DNA from 4 places in the Exiguobacterium sp. H66 genome. Region 4 is predicted to be linked to each of the others. Evidence: riboswitches for the same ligand, from Rfam matches in the RefSeq annotation. Region 4 holds a riboswitch; each other region holds the start of a gene.
What was found. A riboswitch is a leader RNA that binds a small molecule or an ion and turns the genes downstream of it on or off. The one in region 4 is predicted to bind thiamine pyrophosphate.
Positions count from the first base shown of each region.

Region 1: it holds a riboswitch for thiamine pyrophosphate, as region 4 does, so the genes downstream of both, KNP88_RS00195 (ECF transporter S component) here and KNP88_RS04540 (3-oxoacyl-ACP reductase) in region 4, are expected to answer to the same signal.
Region 2: it holds a riboswitch for thiamine pyrophosphate, as region 4 does, so the genes downstream of both, KNP88_RS09970 (3-oxoacyl-ACP reductase) here and KNP88_RS04540 (3-oxoacyl-ACP reductase) in region 4, are expected to answer to the same signal.
Region 3: it holds a riboswitch for thiamine pyrophosphate, as region 4 does, so the genes downstream of both, thiT (energy-coupled thiamine transporter ThiT) here and KNP88_RS04540 (3-oxoacyl-ACP reductase) in region 4, are expected to answer to the same signal.

Region 1 covers NZ_JACSMQ010000001.1:30,333-33,479, forward strand. The annotation lists gene KNP88_RS00190 (ABC transporter ATP-binding protein) at 1-1,002, opposite strand, end outside; gene KNP88_RS00195 (ECF transporter S component) at 999-1,577, opposite strand; TPP riboswitch at 1,677-1,775, opposite strand; gene KNP88_RS00200 (50S ribosomal protein L25/general stress protein Ctc) at 1,867-2,505, opposite strand; gene KNP88_RS00205 (DEAD/DEAH box helicase) at 2,845-3,147, opposite strand, start outside.
Region 2 covers NZ_JACSMQ010000005.1:120,222-123,368, forward strand. The annotation lists gene KNP88_RS09965 (LLM class flavin-dependent oxidoreductase) at 1-637, opposite strand, end outside; gene KNP88_RS09970 (3-oxoacyl-ACP reductase) at 675-1,427, opposite strand; TPP riboswitch at 1,565-1,665, opposite strand; gene adhE (bifunctional acetaldehyde-CoA/alcohol dehydrogenase) at 1,814-3,147, opposite strand, start outside.
Region 3 covers NZ_JACSMQ010000001.1:347,999-351,145, forward strand. The annotation lists gene KNP88_RS01810 (thiamine diphosphokinase) at 175-774, opposite strand; gene thiT (energy-coupled thiamine transporter ThiT) at 777-1,337, opposite strand; TPP riboswitch at 1,402-1,508, opposite strand; gene rpe (ribulose-phosphate 3-epimerase) at 1,529-2,185, opposite strand; gene rsgA (ribosome small subunit-dependent GTPase A) at 2,187-3,092, opposite strand; gene pknB (Stk1 family PASTA domain-containing Ser/Thr kinase) at 3,129-3,147, opposite strand, start outside.
Region 4 covers NZ_JACSMQ010000002.1:231,362-234,508, forward strand. The annotation lists gene KNP88_RS04535 (LLM class flavin-dependent oxidoreductase) at 1-636, opposite strand, end outside; gene KNP88_RS04540 (3-oxoacyl-ACP reductase) at 692-1,444, opposite strand; TPP riboswitch at 1,579-1,679, opposite strand; gene KNP88_RS04545 (hypothetical protein) at 2,491-3,147, shown strand, end outside.

The DNA.
Region 1 (3,147 bases), on a different contig from region 4:
TGCCCGCAGTTCTTTTTCGAACAAGCGGACCGTACCGCCTTGCGCCGGAATCAATTTCGCCAGTGTTTCGAGCAACGTGCTTTTCCCGGCACCATTCGATCCGACAACCATGATCCACTCTCCGCCGTGTGTTGCAAGCGACAGGTCGTCGACAATCACTTGCTTACGGCGTCCTAACGCGGTACGCGTCAGCGCGAACGTATTGTCGTGCCGAACCGGAGGACGGATGTTAGTCACTTTTCGTAACCGCCCCGCCTGGGAAGAAGCGGGGGGCACGGTTTCCAGTTCATACGGGTAGAGGAGCGGTGTCGCAATGCCGCGTCGTTCAAGTTCATCGCGATGCTGACCGAAGACATCAAGCGGCGGACCATCGCGTAAAATCGTTCCGCCGTGATCGAAGACGAGCACCCGGTCACTGAACGTCACACAGCGGTCAAGCTGATGTTCAATCAGAACGAGCGTCAACGTCCGGTCGTGATGGAGTTCCTCAATCAGCTGCATCAAAACCCGATGTCCTGCCGGATCGAGTTGCGCCGTCGGTTCGTCAAGCAATAGAATATCCGGCTCAAGCGCTAGGACGCAGGCGAGGGCGAGTCGTTGTTTCATCCCTCCTGACAGTTGCATAATCGGTGTCGTCAGCGGCACATCCAGGCCGACACGTGCCAGTGCGGCGTCAATCCGATCATCCATCTGACTGCGGTCGACTGAACGATTTTCAAGACTAAAGGCAACTTCCGCTCCGACGGTCTGCATGCAGAACTGATCGTCCGGATTTTGAAAAAGGATTCCGACCGTCCCGTTCGTTTTGCAGTGGCCGCTGACATCGGCTTCAATCGCGTCAGGTAATAAACCGGCGAGAACATGTAAAAACGTCGTTTTCCCACTGCCGCTCGGTCCGACGAGCAACGTCGTTTCCCCTTCGTGTAGCGTCACCGTCACGTGGTGCAGGACGTTGTCATGTTGCCCCGGATAGCGGACAGACAAGTCGTTACAATGAATCATGCCGCATCCGGCTTCCGCCGCTTACGCCCGATCGCATAACCGTTCAACGTCCCTGTCTTGACGAGCGCATCGACGATGACTTTCGCAAGTAATCCGCCGAGTAATGCACCGCTGACGAGTTGAAGGGAAAACGTCAACAGAAGTGTCGTCGTCGTATAGTAGGCGAAACCATTGACGACAAGACTATAGACCATACTGCCGATTGCGGCGAACATTCCGGATAGAACTAACGTCATTGTGTTGAACTTCCGGTATCCGAAGAGGGCAAAAGCGATTTCGGCACCGATTCCTTGAGCGAAACCAATCAATAAGGCCGATAATCCGAAGTGACTCCCCGTGAATAATTCGACAGCCGCGGCGACGACTTCTGCAATCAGTGCTGCCCCGGGCTTTTGAATGATGTAGGCGACAAGCGGACTCGCGATGACCCAAATCCCGAACATCCAGTTCGATCCGACCGGTCCGAAGATCGCGGAAATCGGTAACCACAATGTCGACCACCCTAAGTAAAGTACCCCGCAAGCAACCGACAACATCATCATGACGATGATTTCTTTCATTTTCCAACTGTTCATGTTCCTATCTCCCTTTGGCACAACCACCAGACAAACAAAAAGACCGCCCTCTATGAAAGAGAGCGGTCGCTGAATCTGCAAACATGCAGAAAAATTGAACGAATTACCGCTCCACTTTCCTACGCTAGTATGAACTAGATCAGGTTCAAAGGGTCCGAAGTGAATCGTCTCAGCCAATGGGCTCCCCTAGTGGATGTGCATATAATGTGTACGCTATTTACTGTACCGACTCTACTGACAGTTGTCAATACAGATAAAAAAACCCTCCGCGAGGGGAGGGTAAGAAAAATTATTCTTTTTCTTCCGTTTGTTCTTCAGTAGAAACTTCTTCTGTCGCTTCAGCTGGTTCTTCAGCATCTGCTTCTTCGAGATCCGCTTCAAGTGTCGATTCGACGACGGCAACGACTTGAATGTCACCTTCCGTAACGATACGGTATTCTTTTTCTTCCGGTAAATCCGAAACCGATAGAGAATCACCGAGGTTAAGATTTGTCACATCGACTTCGACGCGTTCCGGTAATTTATCTGGTGTAGCTGCAACTGTTACTTTAAAGAGTGTTTGTGAAAGATATCCACCAAGTTTTGCACCAGCCGCTTCGCCGACGAGGACGATATCTGTTTCGACTTCTGTTTCTTCATCCATTTTAACAGCGATGAATTCAACGTGCTTGATTGTTGGTGTGAAGATATCCATATCGAGTTTGTTGATCAGTGTGTTGACTTTTTTACCACCGATTTGAAGTGCAACAAGTGCATTCTCACCATGTTCACGAACGACTTTGATCAATGCTTTTTCGTCAAAGGCAATCGGTGTACTTTCCACTTTGTAACCATACACGACACCAAGAGCTTTTCCTTCATGACGTAATTGCTTTCTAAGTGAGCGTGGGCGTACTTCGCGTTCTTCTACTTTTAATGTTACTGACATGTTCATTTCCCCCTTGAATTTGGTATAGCCCTCAAAAGGTAATGAAGAAAGGAGTGGAACGAATCGTTCCGGATCAAGACAGTGCATCGAATGCTATTTCAAATTGATTTCATAAAAATGAAGATCGAAGTGAATGGTTAGCATTTCTCTCCCAGGTCATTACGCTGATATTGAGAAACATGTGGTTGTAAAAGCAACTCGCTGATGCGGTGCTATGATAGTTATACCCCCGTAACATTAAAAGCTAAACATCAACCGGCGAAAAAACGATAGCCAGAAACCTGTTCTCCCTAGAGCAGCAACGGTTTACATCATGTAAAGAAATCGGTGCCTTTCCTCTTATTCAAGCAATTGAACCATCTCATCGACCGATAACGCAAGTGACGCCGGTTGTTCAAGTATGTCCGTCACGAGTGTCGCTTTCCGCTCCTGCAGCTCGATGATTTTTTCTTCGATCGTCCCTTTCGTGATTAACTTGATGACTTCGACCGTCTGTGTTTGTCCCATTCGGTGTGCCCGGTCAGCCGCTTGCTGTTCGACAGCCGGATTCCACCAACTGTCATATAAGATGACGGTATCCGCCGTCGCCAGGTTCAGTCCGGTGCCGCCCGCCTTCAGTGAAATCAAAAACAGATCGACTTC
Region 2 (3,147 bases), on a different contig from region 4:
GCTTCCCTTGAGGACTACGCGGTGTAGACGAAGGACCTTTTACGTTGAAGTATGTCCCGCTATGATGGATCGGTTGAATCTTTTCAGGATCAATCAACCGGTTGTCCGTCCGGCTCGAAAGGAAATCAGCTCGATCCCAGGATAAAAATAATTTTTCCATTACAGACGCAAATTCATCCGCCTTTTGATACCGTTCGTCCCTTGCAGGGAGCGCATCCATACTATGATTTAACGCTTCCCAGTCCGTCATCGACGTAACCAGGTTCCAGCCGACACGCCCGTTCGTCACGTGATCAAGGCTTAACAGTTGTCTCGCCGCTGTATACGGATTTGAAAACGTACTCGATATCGTTGAAACTAACCCGATATGACGGGTTACTTGAGAAATAGCGGTTAAATTGATTACAGGATCGAGCCAAAAGGCCGGTAGTTCAGTTGCATTTGCAGCAGGAAAAGATTGATTGTCAGCAAAAAATACAGCATCCAGGCAACCCGCTTCCGCTAGTTGAGCCAATCGCTGATAATAACCGCTTTCCCCGATTTCTTCAATCGCAGAATCCGGCATTAACCATGCCGCTTGATGATGGCCACAGCCGTACAATAAAACACCGATGTTTAACTGCTTTGTTTTCGTCATCTTTAGGTCCCTGACTCCTTTCTCCTGAGCGCTGACATCAGTTCATCGTCAATCCGCCATCTACGGTTAGATTTTGACCGGTAATGCCAGAGGCGGCTTCTGACGCTAAAAAGGCGACCAATTGCGCCACCTCTTCCGGCGTCGTCACTCTTTTTAACGGAGTTGATTGGGCAATCAATTCGAATACTTCAGCAGTCGTCACAGCGCTGGCATCCGTCACTTTCAACAAGCCGCCGGAGACGACATTCACGTTTATGCCGTACTGTCCTAGCTCTGATGCAAGATTACGCGTAAAGCCGATCAACCCTGCTTTTGCCGTCGTATATTCGTGATAAGGAACTACCGGGTTTTGATACAGATTCGTGCCGATGCTGATGATGGTGCCGCTATTTCGTTCAATGAACTGCGGCAGGACACTTTGCACGACGTGGAACGCTGCTTTCAACGTGCCATCCAACTGTTTTTGATAATCTTCCCATTCCAAATCGATGAATGATTTTTGAGCGCGTGGATCGAACTTAAAATCGACTAAGGCATTATTGATTACGACATCGATTTGTCCGTAATGAGCTGTCGCTAACTGCATCAATGTCTCGACGTCTTGTCGCTTCGTGACATCCGCATACAGGGCAATGGCATGTTCTGCACCGAGCTCATTTACGAGGTCCTCTGCCGCATCCTTGCTCTTATAATAATTAATCACAACTTTAAACCCGTTGTTCACCAATACTCTTGCAATCGTCGCGCCAAGTCCCCGACTGCTTCCCGTCACTAACACTGTTCTGTTCACTGTCTTCCACTCCTTCATCGTCTTTTGCAACTTAAATAGCGAAGTCGTAAACAAAAAAAGCGCAACTCTCCAAAAGGAAAGTTGCGCACGTCTAAATAATCACATAACAAAAAACCGACAGACTGGTCTTCGCTTGTTTATTAGAGTCTACACTTCCCTACGCTAGTACGAACTAGTTCAGGTTCAAAGGGTTTGAGTATCTACTCATCTCAGTTTAGTAACACCCCTAGTGATTCTATTCAAGTTACCTTCACTTTAGCGGTCTTAGAAATATCTGTCAATAATGACAGGACAGTTTTGTCGGTGTCTCTTTCGATTACGAACGAAAGCCTTGCCTCCGTCGACCGGAAGCAAGGCTCTTTTGATTGCCATGATTTATTTCTCTGTTATACGCCTTCGTAGGCAAGTTCCATGATGTTCCGAAGTTCCGTCACGAGCGGCATTTTCGGATTCGCTGTCGTACATTGATCCTCGAATGCATCGACTGCCATCTTATCGAGTTTTGCTTCAAAGTCGGCTTTTTTGATGCCTTGGGCTTTGAACGACATTTTGATGTTCAACTGTTGTCCGAGTTCTGTGATCGCTTGGATTAGTGATTCGACACCTTGTTCCGTCGTCGCTGCCGGTAGTCCGAGATAACGTGCGATTTCTGCGTACCGTTCATCAGCGATGAATGATTCATATTTCGGGAACGAAGCAAGTTTCGTCGGTTTCGCTGCATTGTAACGGATGACGTGTGGCATCAGAATTGCATTCGTCCGACCGTGTGGCGTGTGGAACTCCCCACCGATTTTGTGTGCGATCGAATGGTTAATCCCGAGGAAGGCATTGGCAAACGCCATTCCGGCCATCGTTGACGCATTGTGAACTTTTTCGCGTGCTTCGGCATCGTCACCATTCGCATAAGCGCGTGGCAAGTAGTCGAAGATCATCTTGATCGCTTTTAGCGCCAGTCCATCCGTATAGTCGTTCGCGAGGACGGAGACGAAGGCTTCTGTCGCATGTGTCAGGACGTCCATTCCGGTGTCCGCCGTGATTGATGCCGGGACCGTCATGACGAATTCCGGATCGATGATCGCGACATCTGGTGTTAACGCATAGTCAGCAATCGGATACTTGACGTTTTTCTCTTTATCCGTGATGACGGTAAACGGTGTGACTTCAGATCCTGTTCCGGACGTCGTCGGAATGGCGACGAACTTCGCTTTGTTACCGAGCGCCGGGAATTTATAGGCCCGTTTCCGGATATCGAGGAACTTTTGACGTAAGTTCGAGAACGTTTCGTTCGGTTGCTCGTAGAAGAGCCACATGCCTTTCGCTGCATCCATCGCTGATCCGCCACCGAGGGCGATGATCAAGTCCGGTTTGAAGTCGCGCATCGCTTGCGCTCCTGTCTGAACCGTTGCAACCGATGGATCCGGTTCGACTTGGTCGAAGATCCGGTAGCTGACGCCTGCCGGTAAGTTGCGGATGACTTTATCCGCGTAGCCGAACTCGACCATCGCTTGATCGGTGACGATCAACGCACGTGAGACATCTTGAATCGATTTCAAGTATTGGACTGAATTTTTTTCAAAGAAAATCTTTTCCGGTACTTTGAACCACTGCATGTTCACGCGTCGTCTCGCCACCTTCTTGACATTGAGTAGATGTTTCGCCGTTACGTTTTCAGAGACGGAGTTTTTCCCGTAAGAGCCGCAACCGAGTGTCAGTGATGGTG
Region 3 (3,147 bases), on a different contig from region 4:
CGGCTAACTAAATAAGCTGCTAAAAAATCAAAGCGCCGATGATTCCGTTTCACATACGGAGTCATCGGCGTTTGCCATACCTATCTTTTTGTTCATGACGTCATGACGTGTACTTGAAGAACGCATGTCCCGATCGCTTCAGCGGGATATGATGGAGTCGCGTCTATCACGTTTTTATTTTTCGTGCGTGCGCAGGACGAGAACTTCCCCTTCGACGACCGTCACTTGCGCAACACCAACCCACTCATTGCTGACCGTTAGCGAACCACCGACCGGAACAGGATGCTCCGTCAAAGGGTATTTGACGCCGCGTAACGTCAAGTTCGACGGGACAAGGGGAATGAATGACAGGTAATGATACCCTTCAGACGCGAGTTCGTACTGACCGGTTTTCCAGTACCGGACATCCTCACGTTTCGTCACGAGTCGTGCTGTCGGGAATTGTTTTAACAAATAGACGTTCTGTAGCGTCATGTCGAGCCGACCACCCGTCGCACCAAAGATGAGTAGTTCAGCACCTGCAGCCTGTTCGGTAGCGTAACGTAACGCTAGTTCTAAGTCCGTTTCATCTTTTTCTGCCGGATGAAGCAATCCACCATCCGGAACGTATCCGAGCGAATCAAAGTCACCAATTGCCACATCAAAATCAAGTCCTTGCTCCACTAATGTCGCAATCCCGCCGTCAACACCGATAATCATCGTCTTGTCTTTCACGAATGGTGCGAGCGTCGGGACGTCTTCTGCCGGTCCTGCCGCAACGATTAAAACTCTCATCTTTAAATACCGCGAGCGGAGTAACGTAAAAGACGTGGTGCTGTCGTAAACAAAATACCTGCAACGACCCCACATAAAACATACGACGGAGCCATATACGTCGCGTTATAAATGAACGAGTATGGAACGACAGGTCCTTTGGCATACTCTGCAAAAAAGACGATTCCACTGATGACATGACAGATGTAACGTAGACCTGCACCTAACAAGGTCGCAAACAAGACAATCGTCATGAGACGCTTTTTTTGACCTTCTGTTGCTGCTTTTTTGACTTGGCCTGCAAACACTCCACTCAAACCGACGACACCATATGCAAGCGTATAGTCAAGCAGCGGTTGGACGACCGTCAAGACTTGCGGAGCGAACATCAATTGAATCGTTCCGACGAGCGCACCCGTGATGACACCACCAACGACGCCGTGACGAAAGGCCATGACGAAAATCGGTAACATCGCTAAGCTGATGGATCCGCCTTGTGGCATTTTGAACGGAATCAATAAATCAAATACAACACCGAGACTCGCGAAAATCGCAATCTCCATTAACATTTGTAATCGTTTCATACTGTGTTCCTCCTAAAAATAAAATAATGATGACAACAAAAAGGCAGTACGACGGACGCCGTACTGCCTGCGTGCGCCACATCCCTACGTCCGTCTGAACGGAACAGGTTCGAAGGGTTAAAGTCTACTCACTTCTCTCAGCCGCTTGACGCGACACCCCTTGCGGTCAAAATTTAATTGTCTTGGCTCTATTATACGTGAGCCGCGTTTCGAATACTAGTGATGGCTTCTGCATAGTCTGGTGCATTGTAGATTGCAGAACCTGCGACAAGGACGTTTGCCCCATTGTCGATACACAGTTTTGCCGTTTCCGCGTTGACACCACCATCGATTTCAATTTCGAACGTCAAACCGCGCTCTGCTTTGATCATCGCTAATTGCTTCAGCTTCGTCATGACGCTCGGCAAGAAAGCTTGTCCGCCAAATCCTGGATTGACCGTCATCAACAAGACCATGTCGACTTCTTCTAGGACATGTTCAATCGTCGACAGTGACGTGTGTGGATTCAGCACGACGCCGGCCTTTGCTCCAGCCCCTTTAATTTGTTGCAAGACACGATGGACATGATTCGTCGCTTCGACATGGAAGGTGACGATATCCGCTCCTGCCGCTACAAACGCTTCGACGAAGTTTTCTGGTCGATCGATCATTAAATGAACGTCAAGGACCATGTCCGTCTTTTGACGAAGACTACTGAGGACGGGTAGACCAAATGAAATGTTCGGGACGAACTGGCCGTCCATGACGTCGAAATGGATGTAATCTGCTCCTGCCGCCTCGACAGCTTTAACGTCTCGTTCTAGGTTGGCGAAATCTGCTGATAAAATAGATGGTGCGATTTTAATCATTTCAATACCTCCGCGCTCGATTCTTGATTTCCTCTACAAACATACCATAATTCGTATAGCGTGAGGACATGATTTCTTCTGCCTCAACTGATTTTTTGACAGCACATCCTGGTTCGTTTAAATGCAGGCAACCACGGTATTTGCACGTATCTTGCCGTGCGACGAATTCCGGAAAACACCAACGTAATTCTTCGATTTCCATCTCGTGTGGAAAATCGAGGTTCGAAAACCCTGGCGTATCAGCAATCAAGCCCTCTGCAAGCGGAATTAACGTCACATGACGCGTCGTATGTCGTCCGCGTCCGAGCGATTTCGAGATGTGACTCGTCTCGAGATCGAGCGTCGCATCGAGCGCATTCAACAATGAACTTTTTCCGACTCCCGACTGTCCCGCGAGCACACTCGTTTTTTCTTTGAGTAGCGGACGGACTTCCTCTACCCCTTCTAGCGTCTCACTCGACGTCTCAATCACCTGATAACCGATTTGTCGGTAACCGGCAATCGCCGTCCGGACTTCTGCTTCTGCTGTTCCTTGCAACAAATCCATCTTCGTCAAGATAATAATGGGTTGAATCTCTTTTGCTTCGATTAAGACTAAAAACCGATCGAGCAAATGGGCTGAAAAGTCCGGTTCTGCTGCTGAGACGACAAGCAACGCTTGATCGATGTTTGCGACCGGTGGACGAACCAGGAAATTTTGCCGTTCCTTCACTTCTAAAATGTATCCAGTTTCGCTTTCGATATGCAATACGACCTCATCTCCTACAACAGGACTGATACCACGTTTTCGGAAGTTTCCCCGAGCGCGCGATCGCACCTCGCCCTGCGTCGTCATGACATCATAAAACCCACCTTGTAGACGAATGATCGTCCCGTCCCGATTTTCTTCGATACGATTTTCTGCCATCCCATGCCCTCCTTCAATTTGCGGTTCGTAGCACACTCATTGTTCTGCTTTCGCT
Region 4 (3,147 bases):
CTTTCCTTGGGGACTACGCGGCGTAGACAAAGGACCTTTTACGCTGAAATAGGCTTCAGAATGATCGATAACTTGTATACGTTCAGGATCAATCAATTGGTTATCTGATCGATTCGCAAGAAAAGCCGCTTGATCCCAAGATAAAAATAGCTTCTCCATCAATGCTGCGAATTCGTTCGCCTTGTTATACCGTTCCTCCCTCGGTGGAAGTGCATCCATCCCGTGGTTTAACGCTTCCCAATCCGTCATCGAGGTCACTAAGTTCCAGCCTATCCTCCCCTTCGTCACGTGATCTAGGCTTAGAAGTTGCCTTGCTGCTGTATACGGATTGGAGAACGTGCTCGATACCGTAGAAACTAATCCGATATGATCCGTCACTTGAGAAATAGCCGTTAGATTAATTAAAGGATCCAACCAAAAGGCAGGTAAATCAGTTGCATTATTAGCCGGAAAAGATTGATTATCCGCAAAAAATACTGCATCTAAACATCCAGCTTCCGCTATTTGAGACAAACGCTGATAATAGCGGCTCTCTCCGATCTCTTTAATCGCAGAATCAGGCATTAACCATGCGGCTTGATGATGACCACAACCATATAACAAAACGCCGATATTTAACTGATTTCTATTCGTCATCTTCTATTCACGAATCCCTTCTCTTACAAGCTGAGAATTTTTTAAAACGCTCGCTTTAATTCATCGTTAACCCACCATCGACTGTTACGTTTTGACCGGTAATCCCAGATGCTGCTTCTGATGCCAAAAAGGCAACCAGTTGAGCCACTTCTTCTGGGCTCGTCACTTTTTTCAATGGTGTCGATTGAGCAATAAGATTAAATACTTCAGCGGATGTCACAGCACTCGCATCTGTGACTTTCAATAACCCACCGGAGACGACATTCACGTTTATACCGTATTGACCTAGTTCTGCGGCCAGGTTGCGTGTGAAACCAATTAAACCTGCTTTTGCTGTTGTGTATTCATGATAAGGAACGACGGGGTTTTGATAGAGGTTTGTTCCAATGCTGATGATACTACCGCTCTTTCGTTCCATAAATTGTGGTAGGACACTTTGGATGGTGTGAAAAGCAGCTTTTAGCGTTCCATCCAGTTGCTTTTGATAATCTTCCCACTCTAAATCGATGAACGATTTTTGAGCAACCGGATCAAATTTAAAATCTACTAATGCATTATTGACGACAACATCGATTTGACCGTAATGTGCTGTTGCGGATTGCATCATGCTCTCAACATCTTCCCGCTTCGTAACATCGGCATACAAGGCAAGTGCATTCTCTGCTCCTAGTTCGCTCACAAGCTTTTCTGCCGCCTCTTTGCTTTTGTAGTAATTAATCACCACTTTAAATCCATTGTTCACTAACACCCTTGCAATCGTCGCCCCAAGTCCTCGGCTACTTCCTGTCACTAATACTGTTCTGCTCATTCTTGTCCACTCCCTCATCCATTTTTGCAACTTAAATAGCGAAGTAGTAAACAAAAAACGCAACTCTCCAAAAGGAAAGTTGCGCACGTCTAAATAACCACATAGCAAAGAGCGACATCATCGTCTCCGCTTGTTCATCAGAGTTTACACTTTCCTACGCTAGTACGACCTAGTTCAGGTTCAAAGGGTTTGAGTAGCTACTCATCTCAGTTTAATAACACCCCTAGTGATTCTATTTAAGTTACCTTCACTTTAGTAGTCTTGTGAACACCTGTCAATGATGATGAAAGCGATTCGTTAATAGTATTTCTTTAAAGATCGAGCGTAAAAATAGGATTATTATCTAATTCGGATTACTTTGTTACGGTCACATCTTATACTAGGCAATATTAATTATCATTTTTTCTTTCTTTAATGATGTCTTAATATACGAGCGATTCGATATTTCTGATCAATTACGTGATCTAGTAGTCCGAATCATTTATGTTTGCAATGTATAAAGCTTATCTTGCGTAATCATCTTATGAGGGCCATTAAGTAGTAAGTATGTCGTCTTCTCTCTTCAGTTTATATTTAATTTTTTTCGTCTTAAAGTATACGCACTCTATTTTACGTTTTTACTACTTTTTGAATAAAAACGTACCAATTCAATCAACGATTCATCTTCTTTCCCATACAAGCATTGGAGTTCTGCACAATTACGTAAGAGTTAAGTTCTTTGATAAGTTAGATGCCTTTCTCATTATCTAAGTTATGAATCATTTTTTCCTCTACCGAGTCATTCACAATTTCCTGATAGACAGTCCTTTGTGTATCGACTGCGAAATACAGCCTATTCTGATTACTTTTAAGTCACTTAGATTGATGTAAGTTTATTCTCTTAAAAGCTATCAACTATGTTTGATCAGTAATTGCTTATACTTTATTCAAGTTAGTATTCGAGCTTTACAAGCATTTATTTTAGAAAAGAACTATAAATTCCTAATCTATTTTCCCTTGTAAATATGTACAATAAAACTACAAATATTCTTAAAGGAGCTGAACTTATGAATATCCGAAAAGTATTATTGCTCGTCGTGATTGCTATTGTCTATCTTTTACTCTTCACTATCACCTTTTGGAGTCTCATTGGCTTATTCATCTCAGCAATTGGTCTATACTTTTACTTTAAACCAAGGCTTCGAAATCCAGTGAAGTACCCAACCTTTATCGTTTGGCTAGGTGTATTCATTGCTTTTTCAATTTCTATCTATATGGTAGACCGAATAAATGAACCACGAAAAATTGAAGCCGGGTCTTCTACCAAGGAAACAAAGATGTTGGAATCAATAAAAATAGAGTCAAAAGAGTTAGAAACATCTTTAAAGGACACGCAACTTAAACTAAAAGAGCAGCAACAAGAAACGAAAAAATTGAAAGAGGAGTTAGAACGAGAAAAAGAATTACGTTTGCAAACCGTTGAAAGCTACAAGGAAGAAGCAGACAAACGTACTGCTTTAGAGAGTAAACTCAAAGAAGAAGAGGCGAAACACAGTGCTGCAAAAGAGAAAATCGACGAACTCGAAGCCTCTTTAGCAAGCAGCGAAATGATAAATGAAGATGAGAGTATATCTGATGAGGAATACGTTGATGAAACAGATACAGAAGTAGCAACTGATCTTGAATACGATCCTTCTGGAGCAGATCGCGACTGTGGTGATTTT